Regions from separate parts of the Kitasatospora sp. NBC_00039 genome, predicted to be linked through region 2. Evidence: riboswitches for the same ligand, from Rfam matches in the RefSeq annotation. Region 2 holds a riboswitch; each other region holds the start of a gene.

Region 1 (9,805 bases), 5.8 Mb from region 2:
ACCTTCCAGCCCGGGCCCACCGACCACCGGTCGACCATCATCCAGCTGCCCAACGGCATGGAGGACCAGCTCCCCTCGGCCCTGGTCACCAAGGAGAACGTGGACGACCCGTCGCTCTGGGCCAACCACGCCACGGGCTGACCGGGGCGGGCCTCGGGACCGGGTCTCCCGGACGGTCGTCGGTCCGCAGGAGGCCCCGCGCCGCGTCGGGGCCGGCCGCCTCACGCGGCGGCGACGGCGCCGATCGACCGCTCGGCGGCAGCCGCCGCGGCCACCCCGGGAAGTGCCGGCGGGGCGGCCCGAAACGAGCCGGCTGCCGAGTCCCGTCCGCACGGCTCCGCCCCGAGCCGTGCCCCGAGCAGCGATCTAGCATGAAGAGCAAGGTGCATCTCCGGGCCCGCGCGCAGCGGCAGGGAGGCCGACATGGCGTTCCACACGACCGGTTTCGAGCAGGCGGACGACTACCGCTACCTGCCGATCTCCGAACACGGCCTGATCGGCGATCTTCGTACGACCGCCCTGGTCGGCACGAACGGCACCATCGACTGGTACTGCTGCCCGCGCTTCGATGCGCCCAGCGTCTTCGGGGCCATCCTCGACGCCGACCGGGGCGGGTCGTTCGAGTTGGCCGCCGAGGTCCCGACCCGCACCCGGCAGTTCTACTTCCCTGACACGAACGTGCTGATCACCCGGTTCTTCGCCGCCGACGGGGTGGCGGAGATCCAGGACTTCATGCCGGTGGTCGACGACTCGCGCGAGGCGGCCCGGCACCGGCTGATCCGGCGGGTGCTCTGCGTCCGCGGAGCCCTCCCGTTCAGGGCGCGCATCGCCCCACGCTTCGGCTACGGCGCCGAAGCGCACACCACGCACCTCGAAGGTCATGCGGCGGTGTTCCGCTCCCCGTCACTGACGCTCGCGCTCACCGCCACCGCACCGCTGGAGAGCGACGGCCCGGATGTCCGGTCGCACTTCAAGCTCGTCGAGGGCGAGTCCCACGTGTTCGCCCTCGACCAGATCGGCGACGGCGTCCCGGCCCGGTCGTGTCCGCGGGCCGAGGCGCAGGAGCAGGCCGAGGCGACCGTCCGGTACTGGCGCCGCTGGCTGGCCGGGTCGCGCTACCACGGGCGCTGGCGGGAGATGGTGAACCGCTCCGCGCTGGTGCTGAAGCTGCTCACCTACGCGCCGACCGGTGCGATCGTCGCCGCACCGACCACCAGCCTGCCCGAGCAGATCGGCGGCGGGCGCAACTGGGACTACCGGTACGTCTGGGTCCGGGACGCCGCCTTCTGCGTCTACGCCATGCTGCGCCTGGGGTTCACCTCGGAGGCCGAGGCGTTCATGGGGTTCCTCGACGAGCGCGGCATCCTGCGCGGCACCGGTGCGACCGGCCCGTTGCAGATCATGTACGGCATCGACGGGCGCAGTGAGCTGCCCGAGTACGAGCTGTCGCACCTGGAGGGCTACCTCGGCTCCGCACCGGTCCGGGTCGGCAACGCCGCCACCGGCCAGCTCCAGCTGGACATCTACGGAGCCCTGATCGACTCCGTCTACCTGTACGACAAGTGGGGGCAGCCGATCAGCAGCGACCGCTGGGACGAGGTCGGCGCGGTGGCGGACTGGCTCTGCGAGCACTGGGACCAGCCCGACGAGGGAATCTGGGAGACCCGCGCGGGCCGCAGGGACTTCGTGTACTCGCGGCTGATGTGCTGGGTGGCGCTGGAGCGGGCGATGCGGATGGCGAACCGCCGCGGCCTGCCGGCCGACCTGCCCCGCTGGCGGCAGGCCCGGGACGCGATCTACCGGCAGATCATGCAGCGCGGCTGGTCGACCCGGCGGGGCGCGTTCGTCCAGGCGCTGGACGACGGTGAGCTGGACGCCTCGCTGCTGATGATGCCGATGGCCAAGTTCGTCTCGCCCACCGACCCCAAGTGGCTCTCCACCCTGGACGCCCTCACCACGGACCTGGTCTCCGATTCGCTGGTCTACCGCTACAACCCGGCCACCAGCCCGGACGGCCTGCACGGCCCCGAGGGCACCTTCTCGATCTGCTCCTTCTGGTACGTGGAGTCGCTGGCCCGCGCCGGCCGGCTGGAGGAGGCCAGGCTCGCCTTCGAGAAGATGCTCACCTACGCCAACCACCTCGGTCTGTTCGCGGAGGAGATCGGCCCGACCGGCGAACAGCTCGGCAACTTCCCCCAGGCCTTCACCCACCTCTCACTGATCAGCGCCGCCTTCAACCTCGACCGCGCGCTGGGCTGACGCGGCGCCGCTGTGATGCCGCTCGTCGCCGCCCGGACGGCGGTGCCCGGCGCGCTACGGCGGGTCGACGGCCGGGGGCGGCCGGGCGACGGCCGGTCGACGGCCGGGACGGCGGTATCGCCGAGCGCGCTCGGCCGGCGAGCCGGGACGGCCCCGGCCCGGCGGGGCGGTCTGTTCCGCCCGGACCGCTCGCCACCGTCCACCGTCAGCGTCCGGGGCCTCTCGGCCTCGGGCACGGTGATGTCCGTTCGGACTCAGGCGGACGCCGTTCCGGCCGGCTGTGCGGCGCCGGCCGCCTCCGCCGGGGCGGCGGAGGCGTCCGGTCCCTCGTGGCGCGCGGTCGGCTCGAAGCGCACGGTCGGCTCGAAGTTGGCGCGGCGGGCCGCGCGGCGGAAGACGGTGAGGACGGCGGGGCCGACGACGAGGACGGCGACGCCGGTGGTGACCGCCCGGCCGGTGTCCCAGCCGAGCGAGGTGGCCAGGTCGAACAGCAGGTAGCGGTGCCACTGCTCGGTGAACGGCAGGCCGGGCAGGTAGGCGATCGAGCTGTTCGGGTCGGTCGAGAAGGCCAGAAGGACAGGTTGAGCAGGAAGCCGAAGAGGTACCCGGAGCCCGCCCCGTACAGGGCCAGCGTCGGCACCTCCCACCGGCGCGGGAGCCCGGGCAGCAGCCCGGCGCATGCCGACGAAGGCGCAGCCGAACATCTGGTAGGGCATCCAGGGGCCGACGCCGCCGGTGAGGAGGGCGGAGGCGAACAGGGAGGTGCAGCCGAGCGTGAAGCCGAAGCCCGGGCCGAAGACCCGGCCGGTGGACGCAGGGGCCCGGAGAGCGTCGGCACAGCGCCGGGCAGCCCTCGGAGCTCCGGCCCGCAGACCACGACGGGAGGAGGGGACACACCTCCGCCGACGGGTACTCGGGCTCGCCTCCGACAGCCGTCGGCGGCCTACCGTTGCGGGTCAGCGCCGGAATTCGACCGGACTTCCCCCAGCGGCGGAGTCAGAACATGACGGCCCATCATGGCGAGGCGCGGAAGACCGGGTCAAGGGATCGTGGGTCACATCACGGCATCCCCCCGGCCCGGGCCGAGTCACCGGTGCGACCGAGATCACGCAGCCGGTCACCTGGCCTCCCCTTGTCCTCTGACTTCCTTTCACACCACGGACTTCTCCGTGGTCACGACGGAGATCCACCAGAATCTCGGACTGCCCGAATCAGGTTGAGGCCGCGGTCGGCGGCCCGTGCGGACCGGCCGCCGGCCGACCGCCGGGGGTGGGACAGGGCGCCCGGCCCCTGTCCCACCCCCGGCCCCGCGCGGAGCGTCAGCCGGCCAGCTCGCCCCGCAGGCGGCGGGCGGCGCCCACCAGGCTCTCCAGCGAGGCGCGGGTCTCGGCCCAGCCGCGGGTCTTCAGGCCGCAGTCGGGGTTGACCCAGAGCCGCTCGGCCGGGATCGCCGCGAGCCCGGCCCACAGCAGTGAGACGGCCTCGTCGGTGCTCGGCACCCGCGGCGAGTGGATGTCCCACACACCCGGGCCGACCTCGCGCGGGTAGCCGGCGCCCGCCAGCTCACCGGCGACCTGCATGTGCGAGCGGGCCGCCTCCAGCGAGATCACGTCGGCGTCCAACTCGTCGATGGCGCGCAGGATGTCACCGAACTCGGCGTAGCACATGTGGGTGTGGATCTGGGTGTCGGCGCGCACCCCGGAGGTGGCGAGCCGGAAGGCGACGGTGGCCCAGTCCGGGTGGGCCGGGCGGTCGGCGGCCCGAAGCGGCAGGGTCTCGCGCAGGGCCGGCTCGTCGACCTGGACGACCGCGGCGCCGGCGGCCGTCTCACCAGGCGGAACGGCTTTGGGTGCGCCGGGGCGGGAGCCGACCGGCCGGCAGCTCACAGGATGATGACGATTGAACAAGCGGCGCCACCCAGGTGAGTAAGGGCGCCCTTATTTAGGCTAGCCTCACCTCATGCATCACGTCCTGTCGGCCGCGACCACGGCCGGATACACCATGCCCCAGGTCTGGCGGGTCCTCACCAAGGCCGGCTACTTCATCGGCCTCAGCGGAGCCATCGGCGCCACCGTCACGTACGCGACCACCGTGCGCCCCGCGCTGCGCGCCCCGCAAACCGCCGGCCAGGACGCCGAGGTCCTGCGAAGAAGATCGGCGACCTACCTCGCCTGGGCAGGGCTGGTGCTGCTGGCCGCCGGCTACTTCCAGCTCGCCGCCCGCCTCGCCCGCGCCGGCAAGGGCATGCCGTTCGGCGACGCCCTCGCCCCGGACCGGATCTGGGACTACCTCCACGCCCCGGCCGCCAAGGGCGCCTGGGTCGCCCAGGGCACCGTCCACCTCGTCCAGAACGCCGTCCTGGCCGTGACGGCCGCCGCCCTCATCGCCCTCTTCGTCCCGGCCGTCCGCCGCCACACGGACACCATCGCCCTCACCGCACTGCCACTCTCCCTGGCCGTCACCCTGATCGCCGCCGTGCCCGCCACCAAGCCCGCCGACCTGGACAAGTGGCTCGACCTCGCCTTCGACCAGACCCACATCGTCTCCGGCGTCGTCTGGCTCGGCGGCCTCGCCCTCCTGGTCGCGCTCGCCGGCACCCGCGGCCGCCTCGGCGACGGCGCCGGCCTTCTCTGGGCCGACATGTGGCGCCGGTTCAGCCTCGTCGCCATGGTCTGCGTCGGCGCCGTGACCATCTCGGGCCTCTGGCTCAGCTGGAAGCACGTCGGTGCGATCTCCCAGCTGTGGACCACCGGCTACGGCATCGCCCTGCTCGTCAAGATCCTCCTGGTCGCCGGCCTCGTCGCCGCGGGCGCCTTCAACCAGTTCTGGCTGATGCCCCGCATCACCCGGGCCCGCCTCGCCGACGACTCCTCCTCCCTCCTCCACCTGACCCTGCGGCACTTCCCGAAGGTCGTCTGGGGCGAGGTCGCCCTCGGCGTCGCCGTCCTCGTGGTCATGCCGTTCATCGCCGGCTCGGCCCGTACCGAGGCCGGCAGTGCCAAGGCCGTCTCCTCCGGCAGCGTCTTCGCCGCCGGCGCCGCCCTCGTCCTCGCGCTGGCCGTCTCGCTCTACGCCACGGCCAAGGCCTCCGACGCCCTGTCCCGCCGCCTGGCCGTGGCCGCCGCCTGACCCGCTGCGCACCGCGCGGGCGGCGTTGCCGGCCCGGGCGATCCGCCGGGTCGCGCCCCCACGGACACACCGCTCGCGGGGGCGCCGCCTGGAGCGGAAATGCCCCATCGGACGTGAATCACTAGGCATATAGTCTGATCACTAATTTTGTGAACACGTTCAGCATTGGGGGGCCGGTGCACCGTCACCGCATCATGATCTCCGCCGCCGCCGTCGCGGCAGCCGTCGGCTTCGTACCCGCCACGGCCCAGGCAGCCGGTCCGGCCGCCGACCCCGGCCGGGGCGCGACCGCCGCCTCCCCGGCCCCCGGGGCCGGTTCCGCCCAGGACGCCGACACGCAGGAGGCGGCCGGGCGGAAGGCGGCCGAGAGCGCCGCCGCGAAGGACGCCACGGCGCGGGGCGCCCGGGCCAAGACCGCCGATGCGCAGAGCGCGCCGGACGGACCGGGCTTGTCGGCACGCGCACAGAGCTCGCACTTCGACGTCGGTGTGGGCACCTACAACACCTACGCGCACAGCCTCATCCTGGCGACGACCGTCAACACCGACCTGGAGCCGGCCGGTCGAAGCGTCCAGTACGACGTCGCCTGGGGTGACGGCACCACCGACCAGGACCTCGGCCCCGCCAGCGACTTCGCGCACTTCAAGCACAGGTACGCCAAGGCCGGCGCCCACAAGATCACGGTCACGGCGACCGACCTGCTCACCAAGACGACCTCCGTCACCACCAAGGACGTCGTCGTGGACGGCTCCGAGTTCACCCCGCACGCGCCCGCCCGGCTGCTGGACACCCGCGACGGCACCGGCACCTCGGCCGGCGGCCCCGTCGCCCCGCTCACCACGACCCGGGTGAAGATCGCCGGCAACGCCGGCATCCCGGCCGGGGTGACCGCCGTGGCCCTGAACATCACCGCCACCAACACCTCGGCGGCTGGGCACGTCATCGCGTACGCCTCCGGCAAGGCGCAGCCGACCACCTCGAACGTCAACTTCGCGGCGGGACAGACCGTGCCGAACCTGGCGATCGTGCCGGTCGGCGAGGACGGGTACGTCGAGCTGGCCAACCGCAGCGCCGGCCCGGTGGACCTGATCGCCGACGTGACGGGCTACTTCACCCGCTCCGCCGCCGACGGCTACACCTCCGTCAAGCCGTCCCGGCTGGTCGACACCCGGGAGGGGCTGGGCTCGGCCAAGGGCCAGGCCGCCGCCCAGACCACCTTCGGTGTCCAGATCGCCGGCCAGGGCGGGCTGCCGGCCCAGGGCGTGACGGCCGTGGCCCTCAACGTCACGGTGACCGACCCGCAGGGCGCCGGGAACCTGACCGTCTTCCCGAGCGGTCAGCAGGCGCCGTCCACGTCGAGCGTGAACTTCACCGCCGGACAGACGGTCGCCAACGCGGTGATCGTGCCGGTCGGACCGGACGGCAGGATCAACGTCCGCAACAACGCCGGGGACCCGACCGACGTGATCGTGGACGTCACCGGCTACTACAGCGCCGACGGCAAGGCCGCCTACCTGCCGCTCGAGCCCCAGCGTCTCAGTGACTCGCGGACGCCGTACCCCTGGCCGCTCGCCGGCCAGGACTACCGCAACATGCTCATGGGTGCGTCCGGCATGGCGCTCGAAGCAGTCGTCCTGAACACGACCGTCACCAACCCGCAGGGCAGCGGACACCTCTCGGTCGCCCCGGACCCGAACACGATCAACGACTACATGCACGGTACGGCGGTCCGGCCGACCCCGCCGGACTCCTCCGTCCTGAACTGGACGAAGGACGCCACCGTCGCGAACCTCGTCCAGGCGAGCACCGGCACCACCTCGATGGTCGACGTGTGGAACCGGGGCTGGCAGCCGACCGACCTGATCGTCGACCTGTTCGGCATGTACGACAAGAACTGACGCCCCACCCGCACCGTGCGGCGCCGCGTTCCGGCCGCCCGCCCCTCCGGGGTCGGGCGGCCGGTGCGGTCCGGCCCCGGCTCGCGACGCGCCACTGGCTGCCGGCGCGGACCGGGCCGCGCCAACCCATCCATGCTTCGTGCCGGCGGCGCGCGGGAACACCGTCCGATCCTCCACAGCGCGGCGCCGGGCGGTCCGGCAGAGCTGTCGGGTGCTACGGCCGGCACCGATTCGGACACCGAGCGTGCGCACCCGACCGCACAGCGCTGCCCGACCGTGCGGTGCTGTCCGACCGGGCAGCGCTGCCCGGCCTCGCAGCGCCGCCCGGCCTCGCAGGGCTGCCCGGTCGAAGCCGCCCGGGCCGGGTCACGCAGGCGTGACGGTGACCGTGCAGAGCCGCTTGGTGGGCCGGGTCATGGCGACGTAGAGATCCCGTTCGCCACCCGGGCGGGCCGCGGTGATCTCCGCGGGATCGACGACCAGGACGGTGTCGAACTCCAGGCCGCGCGCCTGGGAGGCCGGGACCAGGCGCGCCCGGTCGGCGATCCCCGCGGCGGCCAGCTCCGGGATCCTGGCGTCCGCACAGATCACACCGGCCAGTTCGCCGGGGTGCGCCAGCGCCTGGACGTCCAGCTCCGCGGCGAGCGCGGCGGTGAGGGCGTCCGGAGCGGCGGTGAGGGTGCGGGGTGCCTCGCCGTGGCGGATCGAGCGGCTCGGGGTCTGGCCGGGGGCGATCTCGGCGAGCAGCTCCCGGGTGGCGGCCAGGATCTCCTCGGTGGTGCGGTAGCTGACGGTCAGGGTGTGCAGGGCGAACCGCGTGCCGAACTGCGGCGCCAGCGCCTCCTCCCAGCCGCGCGCGGTCGTCGCCGGGCCCGCCTGGGCGAAGTCGCCGACCAGCGTCATCGACCTGGCCGGGCACCGGCGGCCGACCATCCGCCACTGCATGGCGGTGTACTCCTGCGCCTCGTCGACGACCACGTGCCCGTACACCCGCTCCGGCGCGCCGTGGACCAACGCGGCCGCCTCGTCCAGGAGCGGCACGTCGGCGTCGGTCCACGGGGCGTCCGGGGCGCGCAGCAGACCGTCCCGCTCCTCGTCGGTCAGCTGCGGCAGGTACCGGGCGAGCAGGTCGGCACTGCCCAGCAGGTCGCGGACGACGTCCTCGGGCAGCAGGTGCGGCCAGAGCTCCTCCACCGCCCGCTCGACACCGAGATCGTCCAGCAGGCCGGCCCGGACGGCGTCCGCGTCGAACTCGTCCTGGGGGTCCGGGGCGGGCGCGCCCTCCAGACCGAGGTTGCGCAGGTCCGAGGCGGCGACGCGGTCGAGGTCGATGCCGGTGAGCTGGAGCACCTGGGCGTCGATGAGTTCCAGCGCCTCCAGGGCGCCGCGCTCCATCGCGTCCGTGACGGCGTCGGCCAGGAGCTCCTTGAACACCTGGCGGGCGCGGTTGTGGCCCAGGTCGAGGCGGGCGGCGGCGTCCCTGGCCCTGGCCACCTCGTCGTCGTCCAGCCGCACCCACTCCTGGCCCGCCCGCACGGCGAACCCGCCCTCCGGTGCCTGCCGCGCGCGCACCAGCCCCGCCAGGGCCTCGGCCAGCACCGCGCCGCCCTTCAGGCGCGCCGCCCCGGCCGGCTCCACGGCGCCGGGCTCGACCCCGGCCAGTTCCGCGCAGGTCGCCAGCACCACGTCGTTCTCGCCGAGCGAGGGCAGCACCTGGGAGATGTAGTCGAGGAACCGCGCGTTCGGCCCGAGCACCAGCACGCCGCGCTCGGCGGCCTTCGGGAACGCGTACAGCACGTAGGCGGCCCGGTGCAGCGCGACCACCGTCTTTCCGGTGCCGGGCCCGCCCTGAACCACCGTCACCCCCCGGTGCCGGGAGCGCACGATGGCGTCCTGCTCGGCCTGGAGGGTGGCGACCGCCGCGCCCATCCGGCCGGTGCGCCGCGCCTGGAGGGCCTCGGCCAACGGGCTGTCGCCGACGACGTCCTCGTCCGTGGGGGCGGAGCCGTCCAACAGCTCGTCGCTCACGCCGACGACCGAGCCCTGCGCCATCCGCAGGTGACGCCGGCGCCGCAGGCCCATCGGGTGGACGGCGGTCGCCTCGTAGAACGGACGGGCCGCGTCCGCGCGCCAGTCCACCAGCAGCGGCAGGTCGCTCTCGTCCACGTGCAGGCCGATCCGGCCGATCCGCAGGGAGAAGCCGTCCCCGGCGTCGATCCGGCCGAAGACCAGCCCCTCCCGCGCCCCCTCCAGCCGGCGCACCTCGCTGGCCAGCCGCCCGGCGGCGAGCTCCCGCTCGTACGACTCGCTCGCACCTTCGGCCGGCGCCGCCAGCACCTGGACCAGCTCCGCCCGCGCACCGGCGAGCCGCTCCTCGAGCAGCCCGTACACGGCGGACACCTCGGCCCGCTCCGCTTCCACCACACCCGCGGCACCATCGTTGACCTGCGACAAAACAGGGCCCCTCTCAAGTTCGAGCCACCACTATGCGGCCAAACCTCTTCGAAAGTAAGGCTTGA
Region 2 (9,805 bases):
CGCTGCCGGCGCGGCACGCTGACCAGCCCGTCGAGGGAGGTCTCCAGCACCAGGTAGACCAGGCGGCGGCCGATCGAGAGCCGCGAGCGCAGGCCGAGCCGGCGGCCCGCCAGGGCGTGGAAGGACTCGTGCAGGGCGAGCAGCGGCACCTGGCCGACGAACAGCATCAGCACGACGAGGGTGTAGGACGAGCTGAAGAACAGGTTGTCGACGCGTGGGACCAGCTCGGGCACCCGGATCATCTCGGCCACGGCGAGGGCCGTCACGAGTGCGTAGCCCACAAAAGCCGGCCGACTGAACACCAGGCGGCCCAGCCGCTGCCAGCGCACCGGCGCGGCCGGTCCGGCCGGCTCGTCGTCGCCGGCGGAGCGGACGAGGTCGAGATCCACGAGGGCCTCGATCAGGTCGGCGATGTCGACGCTCTCGCCGTGCACGGTCTGGTAGCGTTCGGCGGCCTCACGGGGCGTCAGGCCGTCGGCCAGCATCCGGACCAACTCGGCGCCGTCGGCCGGGAAGACGGCGTAGGTGTCGGTCTCCGGGCTGCCGATGGTGACCTCGTCGGCCTCCGGCAGGTACACGAGCTGACGGAGCGGCACCGGCCGGTCCAGGTCGATGCCCGGGGCGGTGGAACTGCTGTCCGTGGAGGAGTGCACGGATCCTCCTGCGGGAGGTAGGCGGAGGGGGCGGGGTGGAGCGGTGCCGGCCGGCGGCTACGGCCGGCCGGCACCGCATTCCCCCTTTGCCCGGGGGGTTCGGTCAGTTCTGCACGGCGCAGGACCAGGGCAGGTACAGCGCACGGGCCGCGCTGGTGAGGCGAACCGGGCCGGCCTTGCGGACGACGATCTTCTTCATGGCACACACCTCCTTCGGTGATCGGTCAATCAACAGCGCCATCAGCTGAGATGAATGGCTCACTTGGAGCTATCCATGTCAGCTCGGCGATGGACCAAGAGTGATGACGGCGTGGTGATCGTGTCAATAGATCCGAGACTCCCGACCTGACCCGGCGTCACCGCATGTTGGGGAACGCCCAGGTGGAGGGCGATACGGAGACCCCGACAGCAGGGGAGCAACTAATAAACTGAAATAATGAGCCAGCTACTGGCTCTCCACCCAGGCTGATCTCGAAGACACAGAAACACTCGAGCGACCACCCTCCGACGGGGCTGCGCCACCGCGATCCCGCCCCACCCGGCCTTGCCCCCAGCCTCGGCGTCGGCGTCGACCCCGGCGTCGACGGGCCGGCCTCAACGGTCAGACCTTCGACGGGCCGGCCTCAACGGTCAGACCTTCGACGGGCCGGCTCGTCGTGTCGTGTCCCTGACACGTTCCGGTCCCGGCGCGGGAATGCGCAGGGAGTCCAGCAGCGGGGACAGCGGGCCCTCCGGCGATACCTGCCCGGCGGTGCGGCTGATCTCCCCTATCCACGCGCAGAGTTCGGCCGTTCCGGTGGCGTCGGTCACGTTGCCGAACCAGACAGGCCGGGCACGCCGACCGTCCTGGAGCCGCCCACGGGGGCGGACCACCACGACGTTGGCCTGCTCACAGGGGCCCAGACAGTCCGTGACGACCAGGCGCGCTGCCGGGAGGGCGGCCACCGCCTCGGCGAGCGAGGCCAGTTGACCCTCGTGATCGGTGCCGGGCCGCTTCCTGGCAGTGCCGCAGCAGCAGCCCCGGCAGACCACGACATCGACGGCAGCCGTGACCGGTGACATCGCCCAACCTCCTCGTGGGGTTCCGCGCCCCTACCGTCGGAGAAACCACGGGTCAGTGTCCTGACTCCCGGATCGACGCTCGCCCCGACCTTCCGGCCGCAAGGCCGTGGTCGTCACCTGAAAGGGGTCGCTCCCCGGTCACAGTGGCGGGACCGTCCCGGAATCGCACCGGGTTCCTGCGCACCGTGGTCTCGGATGCTTACATCTCGTGCGCGACCCTGCCCCATCGCGTACGAACACGTCAACCCGGGCTCGATCATGCCGGGCGCCCGAAGCGCACGTTCCACCGGCCGGCACGTCCGCTCAAATCCGTGACGGAGAGCGGCTCCACGTCGAGCCGCCAGAACGCCGGGGCCGGAGCGCCGAGCGCGTGGTGGACCGCGGCCCGGACGACGTCCGGTTCCGTGACCACGACGACCCGTCCCGCCTCCGGGGCAAGGCCGTCGAGCCAGGTGGCGACCCTGGCGAGGAGATCGATCAGGCTCTCCCCGCCCTCCGGGGCGAAGTCCGGATCGGCCAGCCACCGGGCCACCGCCCCGGGCTCCGCGGCGGCCACCTCGTCAAGGCTCCGACCGCGCCAGCCGCCCATATCGCGCCCTCCGGGAGCGGACGGGGCCGAGGCCGGGAGGCCGAGGGCCTCGGCGGTCTCCCGGCACCGGGCCGACGGGGAGACAAGGACCTGGCCGGCGACCCGGATGCCGCCCGCGGCCTCCCGCGCCTGCCCCAGCCCCGCCGGGTCGAGCGGGCCGTCGTCGTCGAAGCGTGCCTGCCGCATCGCCTCGCTCATCGCCGCTGAGATCAATGTCACGCGCACTGTCACGCCGCTCCTCCTCTGCTTCCCCAACTGTCCTGCGGCATCGACCGATCGGTCCGTGCACCCGGCGCTGGGGCGCGCGTCCCGGGACGGACCGGAGGATTCGCGCCGCCCGCACGCTCTTGGCGCAACCGCCGGCAGCCGATACCTTCTGCTCGATATGACGACGGTATGACGGAAGTCCGGTGAGAATCCGGCACGGTCGCGCCACTGTAAGCCAGGCGTGCGCCGCCCCCACGGGGCGGTTCGCGCCAGGGAGTCAGACCCGATGCCGTCGTCGATGCACCATCTAGCGGGACGCGAGTTCCCGAGGAGGTCCCCTGCCATGGCACAGACCGCTGCCCCCGCAGCCATCCCCGCCGGCCCCCTGACCCTGCCCGTCAAGGCGATCCTGCCCTGGGCCGTGTTCTTCGGCATCATCATGCTGGCCCTGATCTACTTCGTCGGCGCCGAACAGGGCGCCACCTCCCTCATCTCCGGTGAGGACGTGCACGAATGGGTGCACGACGGCCGCCACCTGCTCGGCTTCCCCTGCCACTGAGAACGGGGAGCCCCGAAGTGAACTCCAGCACCGTCAGATCCCTGCTCGTCCGCGGCATGCTCGCCGGCCTCGCCGCCGGCCTGCTCGCCCTCGTCGTCGCCTACCTCCTCGGTGAACCCCGGATCGACGCCGCCATCGCCTACGAGGACGCCCACTCCGCCGACCACGGCATGGAGATGGAGATCGTCAGCCGCTCCCTGCAGTCCACCGCGGGCCTGGCCACCGGCGTCCTCGTCTACGGCGTCGCGCTGGGCGGTTTCGCCGCCCTCGCGTACTGCTTCGCGCTCGGCCGTATCGGCCGCTTCACCCCGCGGGCGACGGCCGCCCTGCTCTCCGGGGCGGCGCTGCTCGCCGTGTACGTCGTCCCGTTCCTCAAGTACCCCGCCAACCCGCCGTCGATCGGCGACCCGGAGACGATCGGCAAGCGCACCACGCTGTACTTCCTCATGATGGCGCTCAGCGTCCTGCTGGCCGTCGCCACCGTGACCGTCGGCAAGCGGCTCGCACCGCGCCTCGGCAACTGGTACGCCACCGTCACCGCCGTGGCCGGCTTCGCCGTGGCCATCGGCCTCGCCTACGCCTTCCTCCCCCCGATCAACGAAGTCCCCGAGGACTTCTCGGCCACCCTGCTCTGGCAGTTCCGCCTCGCGGCCCTCGCCATCCAGCTCACCCTCTGGACGTCCTTCGGTCTCCTCTTCGGCCACCTCGCCGAACGCGTGCTGGAGCCGAGGGCCGCCCCGGCCGCTGTACCCGCCGTGGCCCCGGAGGTCGCTGCCTCCGCAGGCTGAGAACACACCGGGCGGCCCGACGGGAATCCCCGTCGGGCCGCCCGGCCGTCGTTCACCACGTGCCGCTTCCGGAGAGACCCTGCTCCGGGCGTGCCCGTGGGTGCTGCGGGTGCCCGCGGGTGCCGGGCGTGCCGGCGGGTGCCCGCGGGTGCCGCGTCCGGACCTCCCGGTGTCAGTGGACGGCGATCCGGTCGAGGTTGGGGCCGCCGTCAGCGGTCGTCGAGGTGACCCGGACGGTGTTGGCTCCGGCCTTCAGCGCGACCGGGAGCGAGCTGGTCGCCCAGGTGTCCCAGCCCGCGGTGGGCGGGAACGGGTGCCCGGCGGCGATCCGGGTGCCGTTGACGGTGATGTCCATCGGCCGGTCGGCGGCGGCGCCGTTGGCGTACGTCAGATCGAGGGTGGCTCCGGACGCGGCGGCCGCCCGAACCGTCCACTCGGCGTAACTCCCGGCGGCGTTGCCCAGGTTGACGAATCCGGTGCCGCTGTACCCGGCGTGGTCCGCGTCGACGGTGCCCCGGGAGATCCGCGCCTCCTCGGCCTGGTAGACACCGGAGCCGCCGGAGACCAGCTGGTAGCCGCGCATCGCGCGGGTGAGCAGGTAGCAGTCCTGCAGGAGCCCGAGGTGTCGCCGAGCGAGCGGTAGATGCCCCACTTGGGCCGCACCCGGTCCGCGAGGAACGTGTCGACGCCGTTCCTGGTGACGTCGACCACGGTGGCGCCCGCACTGCGCAGGATCCACCGGACCGACCCCGAACTGCCGTCCCCCACCTTGATCTGGAAATCGACGTCCACCCAGCGGTCGTGCAGCGGGTCCAGGCTCGTACGGCCCACCAGGACGCCGGTGACGGGGAGTTGGAGTTCGATGGTCTGCGCGCCGCCCACCCGGCGCAGGGACTGCACGACGATCGGCGAGGTGCCGTTGCCGGGCTGCTTCATCTGCATGATGTGGGTGAAGGTCGTGGTCGCCTTCAACGACGAGGGGATGTACATCGAGTAGGTGGTCCGCCAGGTCTGGCCCGGCAGCCACTGCAGGTAGGCGCCGCCCGCCGGGCTGCGCATGCCGGTGACCTCGTGGCGCTGCCGGTCGGTGGAGCTGTCCCGGTCCACCGTGTGCATGTTCCAGCGGTAGGTGTCGTTCTCGACCCGGATGTGCGGATGACCGGCCGGGTGGGAGCCGGCACGGTCGTCCTCGATCGTCTCGAAGGCGGCGAGGCCGTCAGTGGCGGCCGACGGCGCCCATCGCTGGTGCCAGCTCGACACGGCCAGGGTGGCCGCCGAAGCGGTGGTGCGCGGCAGTCCGGCGGTGACGGCGGCCGTGAGGGCGGCACCGAGGACTGTTCTGCGCGAGGGCCTGTTCATGGCGCTACCGTGCCTTCCCCGGGGAGGAGTGAACTGGGTGACGTTCAGAATCCCGGGATGAGGGAGCACGGTCAAGAGATTTGGTTAGGAAACTTTCCCAATCATTCCTGGGCTGCCCCGGGCCGCTCAGGGCGGTGCGGCCGACCGGGTCTGACGGGCTCCCCGTTTAGGCGAGCACCGAGTATCCCCGGCCGGCGTTCCCACAGGTCAGCGCACCCTTCCTCGCGGCTTCAGCGGGATGTCGGGGAGCGAGGGTGCGCGCAGCCGGGCGCCGTCGTAGCCGTGCACGTCACCGAACCGCGAGCTCTTCTCCCAGTCGTTTCGTGCCTGGACGATCTCCTCGCCGGAGCGGCCGATGAAGTTCCACCACATGACGAGCTTCTCCTCGAACGGCTCGCCGCCGAGGAGCAGGACGGCGGCGTCGGTGCGGGCGAGGAGGGGGAGTTCGCGGCGGTCGGTGCCGAGGTAGAGCATGGAGCCGGGTTCGACGCGGACGCCGTCGACGTCGACGCTGCCGGACATGGAGAGCACGGCGTACTCGAAGCCGGGTTCGAGGGGGAGTTGGAGGTCGGCGCCCTCGGTGAGGGCGAGGTCGGCGCCGACGAGGGGGGTGTAGGCGGTGCCCGGGGAGGCGGCCGTGTCGAGGGTGCCGAGGATGACGGTGCCGCGCAGGCCGGGGGCGGTGACGACGGGCAGCTCGGTGTGGTGCTCGAAGGCGGGGGCGGTGTGGCGGTGGGCGTCCGGGAGGGCGACCCAGAGCTGCGCGCCCTCCAGGAAGCGGGCGTGCTCGCGCGGGGACTCCTCGGAGTGGGAGATCGCCCGGCCGGAGGTCATCAGGCCCAGCTCGTAGGGGCGGACGGTCTGCAGGCTGCCGAGGCTGTCGCGGTGCAGGACCTCGCCCTGGTGGAGCCAGCTCACGGTCTGCAGTCCCATGTGCGGATGCGGCGGGACCTGCATGCCGGGCTCGTCGGCGATGTCGTCCGGGCCGTAGTGGTCGACGAAGCACCAGGCGCCGACCATCCGGCGGCCGAGGCTGGGCAGCAGCCTGCGCACGACGGTGCTCTCGCCGAGCGCGACCTGGCGCCCGGTCAGCAGTTCGCGCACGGGGCCGGTGCCGGCCTCGCCGCCGCAGCGGGTGGGGGCGGGCTTGAGATCGAGGTTGCTCATGTCGCGGATCCACCACCGTACGGATCGGGGCCGGCCGGAGCCGGAGGTCGTCGGCAACGATCATCCATCAACCGGGGGCGTTCCTCCACCCACGACGACCGGGTCCGGCGTCCGCGGCGTACGTCCGGGCCGGCCTGCATCCCGGGGCCGGCGTAGGTCCGGACCGGCGTGCCCCGGGGCCCTCGGTGTGGAACCCCGGGGGCTGCGGCCCCGGCCCCGGCCGCCGCCGCGGGTCAGTGCCCGCAGGCCCACCAGGCGTCCGCCGTCGCCGCGTCCGCGAGCGCGCGCAGGTTGGCGACGGCCTCGGCAGGGTCCTCCGCCCCGTACACCGCCGAACCGGCCACGAAGACGTCCGCCCCGGCCTCGGCGCAGCGCTCGATGGTGCTCGCCGAGACGCCACCGTCGACCTGCAGCCACAGCTCCAGGCCGTGCTTGTCGATCAGCTCCCGGGTGCGGCGGATCTTCGGCAGCATGATGTCGAGGAACGCCTGCCCGCCGAAGCCCGGCTCGACGGTCATGATCAGCAGCATGTCCAGCTCGGGCAGGAGGTCCTCGTAGGGCTCGATCGGCGTGCCCGGCTTGAGCGCCATGGAGGCGCGGGCGCCCTTGGCCCGGATCTCGCGGGCGAGCCGGACCGGCGCGGCCGCGGCCTCCACGTGGAAGGTGACGGAGCCGGCGCCGGCCTCGACGTACTGGGGGGCCCAGCGGTCCGGGTCCTCGATCATCAGGTGGCAGTCGAGCGGGGTGTCGGTGGCGCGGGCCAGCGACTCGACGATCGGGACGCCCAGCGTCAGGTTGGGCACGAAGTGGTTGTCCATCACGTCGACGTGCAGCCAGTCCGAGCCCCTCACGGCCTCGGCCTCGTCGGCGAGCCGGGCGAAGTCCGCGGACAGGATGCTGGGGTTGATCTGCGCCATTACCGATGCCTTCGTACGAGGGTTCCGGTGCCGGGAGCGGGCACCTGGTCCCATCATCTCGCGGGGGACCGGCCGGGGCCGAACCGGACGGTTCCGGCCAGTGAGACCCCTCCGTGACCCTCATCACACCCCGAGCAGGGTTACCGCGACCGCCGCCGTGGTCATCAGCCCTGTGCAACACCCCGTTCTCCCACTTCCGGTCCCGCTCCGGGTCCCGCTTTCGGGTCGCGGTCCGGCTCCGGCTCCGGCTCCGGCTCCGGCTCCGGCGAGAACACCGCCGGTGCCGAACACCGCCGGCACCGAACACCGCACACCACCCGCTCGCCCGCACACCACCCGCTCGCCCGCGCACCATCCGCTCCCCAGTGCTCCCGGGGTCCCCCTGGTCCCCGTGCCCGCCCGAGGAAGGTCTTCCGTTGGCCGAACTGGTCCATCCCGCCCGCGCCCTGTGGTGGCTCTTCGAGCCGGTGCACGCCGTCACCTACTTCTCGCCCGAGGGCCGCGCCGCCTTCGAGGCCGCCGGGCTGCGCGGCACCTGGCGCGGCTACTTCGCGGGCCGCGCGGCACCGCTGGGCCCGGTGGACGCGCCGCCGGTGATCGCCGCCTTCTTCAGCTTCGCCCCCGCCATCGTGGAGCGCGCCCTGCCGGACATCTGGAAGCTCGCGGACCCGGACGCCGCACTGGCCGCCCGGGTCGAGGGCTCCTCGGCGGCGCTCGCGCGACTGCTGGAGCACGTCGAACCGGAGCAGATCGAGCTGGTCGCCGACCTGCTGGAGCGGGCCGTCTCCCGACTGGACTGTGCCGGCCGGGTGCTGGCGGCGGCCAACGCCGCCCTTCCCCGCCCCGACGGCCTGTACGGGCGGCTCTGGCAGGCCGCCACCGTGATGCGCGAGCACCGGGGTGACGGCCACGTCGCCGCACTGGTCTCGGCCGGGCTGGACGGCTGCGAGGCGTTGGTGGTGCGCTGCGCCCTGGACGTCCGCCGCGACGTGCTGCAGCCGATGCGCGGCTGGAGCGACGAGCAGTGGGACGCGGCCACCGCCCGCCTGGTGGAACGCGGCTGGCTGACCGGGCGCGGCACCATCACGGAGTGCGGGCGGATCCGCCACCAGTCCCTGGAGGCCGCCACCGACCTGGCCGCCGCCAGGGTCTGGGAGAACCACCCGCGCGCCGAACTCGACCGGCTCGCCGCCGCGCTCAAGCCGATTTCGACGCTCTGTCGCAGCGCGCTGCCGCCGATCAACCCGATCGGACTGCCCGCCGCAACGGCCTGACGACGGCCGGGGTCATCCACCTCCCGGGCCGCCGCCCGGGCCAACGCCCGCCCGGCCACCGCCCGGGCGGGCCGCCGCGTCATTCCCCGTCAGCGGCCCCGTCGGAGGGCCCGGCGCCGGACGAGTCGGCGGACGAGTCGGCGGGCCCGGCGGCGCTCCCGGGCGGGCCGAGGACGATCCCCCGCCCCGCGTAGAACCGCTCGAACTGCCGCCACGGCACGTGCGCGTACGCCTGCGAATCGCCCGCGAAGCCGGACGGGTTGTGGATCACCAGCGTCGTCCCCGTGGTGCCCACCGCCAGCACCAGGTGACCGCCGCGCCGCTGCGGGTCGGGCCCGTCCGGGTCGCGGATCGCGGGGTGCACCGACACCATGACCAGCCGCCCGCCGGCCACCTCCGCCGCCACCTGCGCGGGCGTCAACTCCCGCGCCTGCGCGGCCAGTCCCCAGCGCTCGCGGACGTACGCGGCGAACGGCGTGTGGATCAGGCCGCGCAGCCGTTCGCCGTCCCGCTCGTACGCGCCGGCCGCCAGGCACTCCCCTGCCAGCGGCACCGCCGCCGGAGCCACCCCCCACCAGTGGTCCAGCGCCATCCGCAGGCAGGCCACCCCGCAGAGCCGCCACGACCAGTACTCGTACTCCTCGGGCGTGGCCGCCCCCGACTCGCCCCAGCGCGGATCGTCCGCCGCACTCACCGCGCCGGCCACGATGTCCCGGACCAGGCCCGCCGACTCCCACTGCGCGTAGTACGGCACGTCGTGCACCACGGCCGGGCCACCGCTGTTCTGCTCCACCGTCCCCATCCCCCGACGCTCTCACGCCGGACGGGCGCACCCGCCCCGCGACACTCCCCTCCCCCGCCGCCACGGGCTGTCGGTGGCGCCCGCTAGGGTCGGTCTGATCATCCGGATCATGAAACACCACCCCTGGGGGCCGGGCATGGGCATCGAGCAGGACTGGGACGGGCGCCTGCAGCTTGAGCCCTGGCAGCTGCCGGAGGGCTTGTCTCACCTGCCCAGCCGGGAGTTCCTGACGCACGAGGGCCTCCCGGAGACCGCGGCCTTCCTCGACTTCTCCGGCCTCGACGCCACCGGGCTGGAGCCCTTCGCCGACGGCGGGGGCACCGGGGAGCACCTCTTCGTCCTCGGCGGGACGGCCTACCTCGCCGATCTCGCCCGCGAGGACGACGCCGTGGTCCTCGACGGGGTGACGGGTGAGGTCTTCCTCGCCG
Region 3 (9,805 bases), 4.4 Mb from region 2:
CGGCACCGACGGCGGCGGCCGCCACGGCGGCTGCGGTTCCCCAACGCATATCGCTCCCCGCTCTGTTGGTCGTGGACTGGGCACTGTACCCACCAGTCCACTCGCGGGGGCGGCGCCCGGCCACCGGGCACGGCCGTCCGGGTCATGCCGGGCCCGTGCCGGGACGGCGCTCGCATGCGCGGGCGGGACCGCGTGCGCATGCGCGGGCGAGAGAGCCCCTCAGACCGGGATCTCGGTCCCCAGCCGCCCGAGCAGCTCCCAGAACCGCTCGCCGAGCGGCTGCTCCGGCTGCTCGCTCCGCGCCACCGGAACCGGGGGGCCCCAGCTGCCGGCGCCCCAGTGGGAGGAAACCTGGTTCTCGTTCTGCAGCACCGTCAGCACGGCGGCGAGGTCGCCCTCGTGCACCGGCACGATCCGGCCGATCGCCCTGACGTGCGCCTGCCAGCGGCCGTCCACGCACTGCCGCAGCCGCTGGTCGAGCTCCTCCCGACGGCCCGTCACGGCGACCAGTTCGCGCAGGGTCAGGCCGAGCACCCGGGCGAGTGCGTACGTCTGCTCCTGGTCGCCGTCCCAGACGCCGGTGGCCTCGGCCCGCCGGTAGTGGTGCAGGGCCATGCCGATCCTGCGGGCCGCGTGCTCCTGGTTGAGCTCGCGGGCGACCCGGAAGTCCCTCAGCCCGGCCGGGAGGACCCCCATCAGCTGGGCGGGCGGGCACCAGAGGGCGCGGGCCAGCGCGATGAACTCCTCCTCGGTCGGGCGCAGCTCGCCGCTCTCCCAGCCGAGCACATGGGCGGGCAGCAGCCGCACCCCGTGCGCGGCCATGCCCTCGGCCACCCGCTCGGGGGTCAGGCCGAGGCCGGCGCGATGCGCGCGGGCGGCCGCGGGCGAGAAGGGCACCGGGGGCACGGCGGGGGGCTGTCTTCGTCGCATGGCCCGACGGTAGGGGTCGGCGGTCGGACCGCCCCAGCCGCCGAACGCACGAAGCGCGACTGTAGGGGCCTACAGGCCGCTGGACGATCGCACAGGCTGTCATGCCCCTGCGGGGGGTGGCGATCGGAGGTAGCGACGGGGACGGGAACGGGGCGGGAAACGGGGAGACCGTGTGACCAAACCCTCCGTGACCTTGGTTGACTCGCGGTTCGGCCCCGTGATGGGATCCTTCAGCCAATACGGAGGCATGCAGAGGAAGCCGGTGAGAGTCCGGCGCGGTCCCGCCACTGTCACCGGGGAGCACGTCCGGACGATGCCACGGCGGGCCGTCAGAAGCCGCTGGAAGGCCCGGAAGTGCGTTCGACCCGGAAGCCAGGAGACTCTCGCCCCCGGTACGTCGATCCAGGGCGCGGACCCTGAGTGAGGACATGCACGCCATGCAGGCTGCCCCGCCCCTCCGAGCCCTCTGCTGTCCGCCGTGCGCCCGCTGACCCGCGCCGCCGCCTTCGCGCTGGGCGCCGTCGCGGGGTATCTCGCCGACGCCCGGTTCGCCGACCCGCGCCGCGGCCACCCGGTGGCCGTCTTCGGCAGCGCGGCCGGCCGGCTGGAGAAGCGGCTCTGGCGCGACCACCGGGCCGCCGGCGCCGCCTACACCGCGCTCTGCGTGGGCACCGTCGCCGCCGGCGCGGTGGCCGCCGAGCGCGTCCTCGGCCGCCGGCCGCTGGGCCGGGCCGCACTGGCCGCCGCCGCGACCTGGACGGTGCTCGGCGGCACCTCGCTGACCCGTGAGGCCCGGACCATCGGCCGCTCGCTGGCCGCGGGCGATCTGACGGCGGCCCGCGCGCGGCTGCCGCACCTGTGCGGGCGCGACCCGAGTGCGCTGGACGGACAGCAGATCGCCCGCGCGGTGGTCGAGTCGGTCGCCGAGAACACCGCCGACGCCGTGGTGAACGCGCTGGTCTGGGGCACGGTCGCGGGCACGCCCGGGCTGCTGGCGTTCCGGGCCGTCAACACCCTGGACGCGATGGTCGGCCACCGTTCGCCGCGGCACGCCCGGTTCGGCTGGGCCTCGGCGCGGCTGGACGACGTGGCGGGCTGGCCGGGCGCCCGGCTGACCGCCCTGCTCACGGTGGCCGCCGCGCCCGAGCCCCGGACCGCCTGGCGGGTCTGGCGGCGGGACGGCTCCGCGCACCCGAGCCCCAACGCGGGCCAGGCCGAGTCGGCCTTCGCCGGAGCGGTCGGCGTCCGGCTCGGGGGCACCCTGCGCTACGGCGAGCGCATCGAGCACCGGCCGGTGCTGGGCGAGGAGCTGCGGCCGGTGACGGTGGACGACATCGAGCGCGCCTGCCGGCTCTCCCGCAGGGTGGGCGCGCTGGCACTGGGTACGACCGTGGCCGGGCACCTGGTGATCCGGGCTTTCACGAGAAGGAGGGGGAACGCATGAGCAACGCGCTTCTGGTCGCCGGAACGACCTCGGACGCGGGCAAGAGCGTGGTCACCGCGGGCATCTGCCGCTGGCTGGCCCGGCAGGGTGTCGCCGTGGCGCCGTTCAAGGCGCAGAACATGTCGCTGAACTCCTTCGTCACCGCCGACGGCGCCGAGATCGGCCGCGCCCAGGCGATGCAGGCCCAGGCGGCCAAGGTGGAGCCCGAGGCGGCGATGAACCCGGTGCTCCTCAAGCCGGGCGCGGACGGCCGCAGCCAGGTGGTGCTGCTCGGCCGCCCGGTCGCCGAGGTGGGCGCGCTGGACTACCGCGAACGCAAGCCCGTCCTGCTGGAGCGCGCCCTGGAGTGCCTGGCCGACCTGCGCCGCCGCTACGACGTGGTGGTCTGCGAGGGCGCCGGCTCGCCCGCCGAGATCAACCTGCGGGACCGCGACATCGCCAACATGGGCCTGGCCACCGCCGCCGGGCTGCCGGTCGTGGTGGTCGGCGACATCGACCGCGGCGGCGTGTTCGCCGCGATGTACGGGACGCTGGCGCTGCTCTCGGCCGAGGACCAGCGGCACGTGGCCGGCTGGTTCGTCAACAAGTTCCGGGGCGACGCGCGGCTGCTCGCGCCCGGCCTGGAGATGCTGCGCGAGCTGACCGGCCGCCCGGTGCTGGGCACCCTGCCGATGCTGCCGGACCTCTGGCTGGACGCCGAGGACTCGCTCGACCTGTCGACCGTGGTCGACCGGACCGCCGGCCGCGGGCCGCTCGGCGCGGACGTGCTGCGGGTGGCCGTGGTGCGCTTCCCCCGGCTCTCCAACTTCACCGACCTGGACGCGCTGGCCCAGGAGCCGGGCGTCCTGGTCCGCTGGGCCGCCCGGCCCGAGGAGCTGGCCGACGCCGACCTGGTCGTGCTGCCCGGCACCCGCGCCACCGTCGCCGACCTGGCCTGGCTGCGCGAGCGCGGCCTGGAGCCGGCGCTCAAGGCGCGGGCGGCGGCCGGGCTGCCGGTCCTCGGGGTCTGCGGCGGCTACCAGATGCTGGCGCGCACCATCGTGGACGAGGTCGAGTCCAAGTCCGGCGCCGTCGACGGCCTCGGGCTGCTGCCCACGCGCGTCCGCTTCGGCGCCGAGAAGGTGCTCGGCCGGCCGGCCGGTGAGGCGTACGGGCAGCGGGTCGAGGGGTACGAGATCCACCACGGGGTGGTGTCCGTCGAGGGCGGCACACCGTTCCTGGACGGCTGCCGGGTGGGGGCGGTCTGGGGCACGACGTGGCACGGTGCGCTGGAGAACGACGGGTTCCGGCGCGAACTGCTGCGCGAGGTGGCCGGGTTGTCGGGCCGGGCGTTCGTGCCCGCGCCGGACGTCTCGTTCGCCGAGGCGAGAGAGGCCCGGCTCGACCGGCTGGGCGACCTGATCGAGGAGCACGCGGACACCGACGCGCTGTGGAAGCTGATCGAGGGCGGGGTGCCGGCCGCGGGTTCGCTGCCGTTCCTGCCGCCCGGGGCCCCCTTGGAGAATCATGAGTGACGTCCGCTACCCCTTCACCGCGATCGTCGGTATGGCCGACCTGCGGCTCGGGCTGCTGCTCAACGCGGTCTCCCCGGCCGTCGGCGGCGTGCTGGTGCGCGGCGAGAAGGGCACCGCCAAGTCGACCATGGTGCGCGCGCTGGCCGGCCTGCTGCCGTCCATCGCCACCGTCGACGGCTGCCGCTTCGCCTGCGACCCGGCCGCACCGGACCCGCACTGCCCGGACGGCGCGCACGGCGGCCTGCCGGCGTCCGAACGCCCGGCCCGGCTGGTCGAGTTGCCGGTCGGCGTCTCCGAGGACCGGATCGTCGGCTCGCTCGACCTGGAGCGGGCGCTCGCCGAGGGCGTCAAGGCGTACGAGCCGGGGCTGCTGGCCCAGGCGCACCGCGGCGTGCTCTACATCGACGAGGTCAACCTGCTCCAGGACCACGTGGTGGACCTGCTGCTGGACGCAGCCGCGATGGGCCGCTCGTACGTCGAGCGCGAGGGCGTCTCGGTGCGGCACGCGGCGCGGTTCCTGCTGGTCGGGACGATGAACCCGGAGGAGGGTGAGCTGCGGCCGCAGCTGCTCGACCGGTTCGGCCTGACCGTCGAGATCGCTGCCACCCGGGAGCCGGCCGAGCGCGCCGAGGTGGTCCGCCGCCGGCTGGCGTACGACGCCGACCCGGCCGGGTTCGCCGCGCGGTTCGCCGAGGACGAGCGGGCACTCGCCGAGCACATCACCGTGGCACGGGAGTTGCTGCCGAAGGTCGAGCTGACCGATGTGGCGCTCCGTCAGATCACCGCCGTCTGTGCCGCGTTCGAGGTGGACGGGCTGCGCGCGGACATCGTGATGGCGCGCACCGCCGTCGCGCTGGCCGCCTGGGCCGGGCGCACGGAGGTGCTGGAGGAGGACGTCCGCAAGGCCGCCCAGCTGGCACTGCCGCACCGCCGCCGGCGCAACCCCTTCGACGCGCCGGGGCTGGACGAGGAGCAGCTGGACCGGACGCTGGAGGAGCACGCCCAGCCCGAGGAGCCGCAGCCCCAGGACCCCCAGCCCGAGGACCCGCGACCGGACGACCCACGGCCGGAGGGCCCCGAGGACGACGGACCCGGCCCGGACGGCGGCGGCCCCGACAACGGCGGCGGCGGCGCACCCGAGCCGGCCGGGCCCGAGGCCCCCGCGGGCGCCGACGCCCCCGCCCCCGCCCCCGACGCACCCCAGGACGCCCCCGAGCAGCAGCCGGTGCCGGCCCAGCACCCCGCCCCCGCGCGGGAGTCCGCCCCGGTGGCGGCCGGCGACCCGTACCGCACGAAGCTGTTCAGGGTGGACGGCACCGGGAAGGGCGCCCAGGGCCGCCGCTCCCCCGCGGAGACCGACGGCGGCCACACCATCCGCGCCCGCCGCCCGCAGGGCCGGCTGGCCCGGCTGCACCTGAGCGCCACCCTGCAAGCCGCCGCGCCGCACCAGGTGGCGCGCGGGCGGGCGTCCCGGGCGCTGCTGCTGCAGAAGGACGACTTCCGCGAACAGGTCCGCCAGGGCCGGGAGTCCAACCTGGTGCTCTTCGTGGTGGACGCCTCCGGCTCGATGGCGGCCCGGCAGCGGATGACCGCCGTCAAGGGCGCCGTGCTCTCGCTGCTGATGGACGCCTACCAGCGCCGCGACAAGATCGGCATGATCACCTTCCGCGGCGCGTCCGCCGAGCTGGCGCTGCCGCCGACCTCGTCCGTCGAGGTCGGCGCGGCCCGGCTGGAGTCGCTGCCCACCGGCGGCCGGACCCCGCTGGCGGCCGGACTGCTGCGCGCCCACGAGGTGCTGCGGGTCGAGCGGATGCGCGACCCGCACCGCCGTCCGCTGCTGGTCGTGGTGACCGACGGCCGGGCCACCGGCGCCCGGGACGCCGTCGCGCAGTCGCGGCGGGCGGCCGGACTGCTGGCCGCGCACGGCGTGGCGAGCGTGGTGCTGGACTGTGAGTCCGGGCCGGTGCGGCTCGGCCTGGCCCGTACGCTGGCGGCGCAACTCGGCGCCTCCGCCGTGACCCTGGACGAGCTGCGCGCCGAGGGCGTGGCCTCGCTCGTCCGTGAGAACCGCTCCACCCACGCGATACGAAAGGCGGCCTGATCCCGATGCCCAAGGGTGTTCCCGAGAGCGTTCCCGAGGACGGCCTGACGACCCGTCAGCGCCGCACGCTGCCGATCACGGCCGTGCACACAGGCCCCGGCAAGGGCAAGTCCACCGCCGCGTTCGGCATGGCGCTGCGGGCCTGGAACCAGGGCTGGCCGGTCGGGGTCTTCCAGTTCGTGAAGTCCGCCAAGTGGAAGGTCGGCGAGGAGAACGCGTTGCGCGTGCTCGGCGCCTCCGGCGAGGGCGGCACGGTCGACTGGCACAAGATGGGCTCCGGCTGGTCCTGGATCCAGCGCTCCAGCGAGATGGAGACGGACAGCGAGGCGGCCGCCAAGGAGGGCTGGGAGCAGGTCAAGCGCGACCTCGCCGCCGAGACCTACCGCTTCTACGTGCTGGACGAGTTCACCTACCCGATGCACTGGGGCTGGATCGACCCGGACGAGGTGGTGTCCGTGCTCAAGGACCGCCCCGGCAGCCAGCACGTCGTCATCACCGGCCGGTACGCCCCCGAGGCGCTGACCGACTTCGCCGACCTGGTCACCGAGATGACCAAGGTCAGGCACCCCATGGACGCCGGCCGCAAGGGCCAGCGCGGTATCGAGTGGTAGCCCGTTGAGAGTGGCCTGCCGTTGAGTATGGCAGGCCGTCGAGAGTGGCCTGCCGTCGAGAGTGGCAGCCCGTTGAGAGTGGTAGGCCGTTGAACACCATCCCCCGTCTCGTCGTCGCCGCGCCGTCCTCCGGCTCCGGCAAGACCACCGTCGCCACCGGTCTGATCGCCGCGCTCGCCGCGCGCGGGCTGGCGGTCTCCCCGCACAAGGTGGGCCCGGACTACATCGACCCGGGCTACCACGCGCTGGCCGCCGGCCGGCCGGGCCGCAACCTGGACGCGTTCATGTGCGGGCCGGAGCGGGTCGCGCCGCTCTTCCTGCACGGCGCGGCCGGCGCGGACGTGGCGGTGGTCGAGGGCGTGATGGGGCTGTTCGACGGCGCGTCCGGGCGCGGCGAGCTGGCGTCCACCGCCCACGTGGCCAAGCTGCTGCGGGCACCCGTGGTGCTGGTGGTGGACGCCTCCTCGCAGTCCCGCTCGGTGGCCGCGCTGGTGCACGGCTTCGCCTCCTGGGACCCGGAGGTCCGGCTCGCCGGGGTGATCCTCAACCGGGTCGCCTCCGACCGGCACGAGCTGCTGCTCCGCGAGGCGCTGGAGGAGGGCTCCGGCGTACCCGTGCTGGGCGCGGTGCGCCGCTCGGCGGCGGTCGCCACGCCGTCCCGCCACCTCGGCCTGATCCCGGCCGTGGAGCGCTCGGCGGAGGCCCTGAAGGCGGTGGCCGACATGGGCGGGCTGATCGCCGCCTCGGTGGACCTGGACGCGGTGCTGGCGCTGGCCCGGACCGCTCCCCCGCTGGACGCCGCCCCCTGGGACGCCACCGCCGAGGTCACGCCGGTCGCCGGCACGCCCCGGATCGCGGTGGCCGGCGGCGCCGCGTTCTCCTTCTCGTACGCGGAGAACGCCGAGCTGCTCACCGCGGCGGGCGCCGAGGTGGTCCCGTTCGACCCGCTGCACGCCGACGGGCTGCCCGAAGGCACGGCCGGTCTGGTGATCGGCGGCGGCTTCCCCGAGCTGTACGTCCGGGAGCTGAGCGCGAACACCCAACTGCGCACAGCGATCGCCGCGTTCGCCGCCTCGGGTGCGCCGATCGCCGCCGAGTGCGCCGGACTGCTCTACCTCGGGCGGGAGTTGGACGGCCTGCCGATGTGCGGCGTGCTGGACACGGCGGCCCGGATGACCGAACGGCTGACCCTCGGCTACCGGGAGGCCGTCGCACTCCACGACTCGCCGCTGGCGCCGGCCGGCACCCGGGTACGCGGGCACGAGTTCCACCGCACGGTCTGCGAGCCCGCGGCGGGCGAACGGCCGGCCTGGGGCTGGCGGCTGCCGGCCGGTCCGCGCACCGAGGGCTTCGCCGGCCGCACCCCCGACAACGTTCACGCTTCGTATCTGCACCTGCACTGGGCAGGATCACCGCAGCTCGCCGCCTCCTTCGCGGCCGCCGCGGCCGCGCACCGGGCGGGCTGAGCGCAGCCGACGGGCCCTCGAGTCCGGTGGTTTCCTTGACCCCGGGCGTCAGGATAGGGACTGACAACCGCATATCACCCTTTTTCGCAACCGGTATCGGCCTGCCGCACCCGCTCCTCTTTGGTCCGCGACGCCACCCTCGCCCTCGGCGGCCTGCTCCCCGGCCGTGTCCTGCTCGGCCGCGTGGGCGCGACCTACGACCGGCACCCGCCGGCCCTGTCCGGCCACGTCTCCTGAGACCGGCGGCCCCCGAAGAACCCGGACGGGTGAAGCATGCAGGTGAACGGCCTGCGCGTGGGTTCGGGAGGCACGGCGGGGCGGTATTCCTCCCGGGCTGAATGGCCGTCAGGGCGGCTGGTGTGCGCCCGGAAGAGGTGGGTTGATGAGATCGAGAACGTTTGCGCGGACTTGGCGTGCCATGGCCGCCACCGTCACGACGGTGGCGGCCATGGTGGTGACGGTCGGCCCCGCGAGCGCGGCGCCCGCGCAGGACGGCGGTCTCAGCCCCGACATCCTCGCGATCATGGGCAAGCCGGCGTACGAGCATGCGCAGTGGGGGCTGCTGGAGATCGACGACACGACCGGGGAGGTGATCCACTCGCGGTTCCCGAACCAGTTCTTCATCCCCGGCTCGACGGCCAAGCTGGTCAGCGTCTCGGGCACCTGGCACACGCTCGGCGGCGACCACCGGTTCACCACCCCCGTCCAGGCCATCGGCAACCGCTCCGGGTCGGTTCTGGACGGGTCGCTGGCCCTGGTGGCGCAGGGCGACCTCACCATGGGCGGCCGGACGAAGCCGGACGGCTCGGTCGACTTCACCCCGATCGACCACACCTACGCCGACGACGTCCCCGGCGCGACACTCACCCCCGAGGACCCGCTCGCCGGGCTCGACTCGATCGCCCGGCAGGTGCGTACATCCGGCATCACCGAGGTGCACGGGGACGTCGCGATCGACCCCCGGCTCTTCGCCCCCGATCCCGGGCTGGACCCCACCCCGACCCCGCTGATCGTCAACGACAACCTGATCGACCTGCTGTCCACCGCCACCACCCCCGGACAGCCCGCCCAGCTCAGCTGGCGGCCGCAGGTCGCGCCGTACCAGGTGGAGTCGACCGTGCGGACGGTCGAGGCCGGCGGTACCACCGACATCGCGGTCTCCGCCTCCCCGGACGGCACGCACATCACCCTGTCCGGCACCATCGCGGCCGACGCGCCGCCGACCCTGCGGGTCTCCCACGTGCAGGACCCGAACGCCTTCGGCCGCACCGCTCTGATCGAGGCGCTCGCCCGCGCCGGCGTCACCGTCACCGCCGCGCCCACCGGCCCCAACCCGACGGACCTGCTGCCCGACTCCTACGACGGCACCCAGCGCGTCGCCGCGTACGTCTCCCCGGTCTACGAGCAGTACGCCCGGCTGATCCTCAAGGTCAGCCACAACCTCGGCGCCAACCTCGGCATCTGCCTGATGGCCGTCACCACCGGCAGCCACCAGTGCGCGGACGGCTTCCCCGTCCTCAGGGACTTCCTGGCCGGCGCCGGGATCGACCCGACCAAGGTGCAGTTGCTGGACGGCCGCGGCGGCAACCCCGTCGACCGGGTCACCCCTGACGTGGAGAACGAGATCCTGCACTACTGGCAGGGCACCGCCGACGCCGACCGGTTCCGGGAGGCGCTGCCGATCCTCGGCGTGGACGGCTCACTCGCCAGTGCCTGCGACGGCTGTCCGACCTGCCCGG

What was found. A riboswitch is a leader RNA that binds a small molecule or an ion and turns the genes downstream of it on or off. The one in region 2 is predicted to bind cobalamin.
Region 1: another riboswitch for cobalamin. It lies ahead of OG286_RS06165 (ECF transporter S component); the one in region 2 lies ahead of OG286_RS31940 ((2Fe-2S) ferredoxin domain-containing protein).
Region 3: another riboswitch for cobalamin. It lies ahead of OG286_RS12060 (cobalamin biosynthesis protein); the one in region 2 lies ahead of OG286_RS31940 ((2Fe-2S) ferredoxin domain-containing protein).

Annotation. Positions count from the first base shown of each region.
Region 1 covers NZ_CP108289.1:1,287,731-1,297,535, forward strand. The annotation lists gene OG286_RS06155 (sugar ABC transporter substrate-binding protein) at 1-141, shown strand, start outside; gene OG286_RS06160 (glycoside hydrolase family 15 protein) at 424-2,259, shown strand; partial or broken gene OG286_RS06165 (ECF transporter S component) at 2,514-3,065, opposite strand; cobalamin riboswitch at 3,146-3,285, opposite strand; partial or broken gene OG286_RS06170 (5-methyltetrahydropteroyltriglutamate--homocysteine S-methyltransferase) at 3,579-4,082, opposite strand; gene OG286_RS06175 (CopD family protein) at 4,219-5,388, shown strand; gene OG286_RS06180 (hypothetical protein) at 5,583-7,286, shown strand; gene OG286_RS06185 (HelD family protein) at 7,653-9,740, opposite strand.
Region 2 covers NZ_CP108289.1:7,132,852-7,142,656, reverse strand. The annotation lists gene OG286_RS31945 (hypothetical protein) at 1-653, opposite strand, end outside; gene OG286_RS31940 ((2Fe-2S) ferredoxin domain-containing protein) at 1,284-1,715, opposite strand; cobalamin riboswitch at 1,748-1,952, opposite strand; gene OG286_RS31935 (histidine phosphatase family protein) at 1,972-2,535, opposite strand; cobalamin riboswitch at 2,680-2,820, shown strand; gene OG286_RS31930 (CbtB domain-containing protein) at 2,855-3,070, shown strand; gene OG286_RS31925 (CbtA family protein) at 3,088-3,858, shown strand; gene OG286_RS31920 (carbohydrate-binding protein) at 4,031-4,441, opposite strand; partial or broken gene OG286_RS31915 (Tat pathway signal sequence domain protein) at 4,421-5,217, opposite strand; gene OG286_RS31910 (pirin family protein) at 5,425-6,384, opposite strand; gene rpe (ribulose-phosphate 3-epimerase) at 6,618-7,301, opposite strand; gene OG286_RS31900 (SCO6745 family protein) at 7,718-8,575, shown strand; gene OG286_RS31895 (C39 family peptidase) at 8,655-9,368, opposite strand; gene OG286_RS31890 (SUKH-4 family immunity protein) at 9,487-9,805, shown strand, end outside.
Region 3 covers NZ_CP108289.1:2,706,730-2,716,534, forward strand. The annotation lists gene OG286_RS12050 (alpha/beta hydrolase) at 1-49, opposite strand, end outside; gene OG286_RS12055 (helix-turn-helix domain-containing protein) at 220-930, opposite strand; cobalamin riboswitch at 1,182-1,313, shown strand; gene OG286_RS12060 (cobalamin biosynthesis protein) at 1,409-2,374, shown strand; gene OG286_RS12065 (cobyric acid synthase) at 2,371-3,888, shown strand; gene OG286_RS12070 (putative cobaltochelatase) at 3,881-5,989, shown strand; gene cobO (cob(I)yrinic acid a,c-diamide adenosyltransferase) at 5,995-6,600, shown strand; gene OG286_RS12080 (cobyrinate a,c-diamide synthase) at 6,690-8,066, shown strand; gene OG286_RS12085 (D-alanyl-D-alanine carboxypeptidase/D-alanyl-D-alanine-endopeptidase) at 8,485-9,805, shown strand, end outside.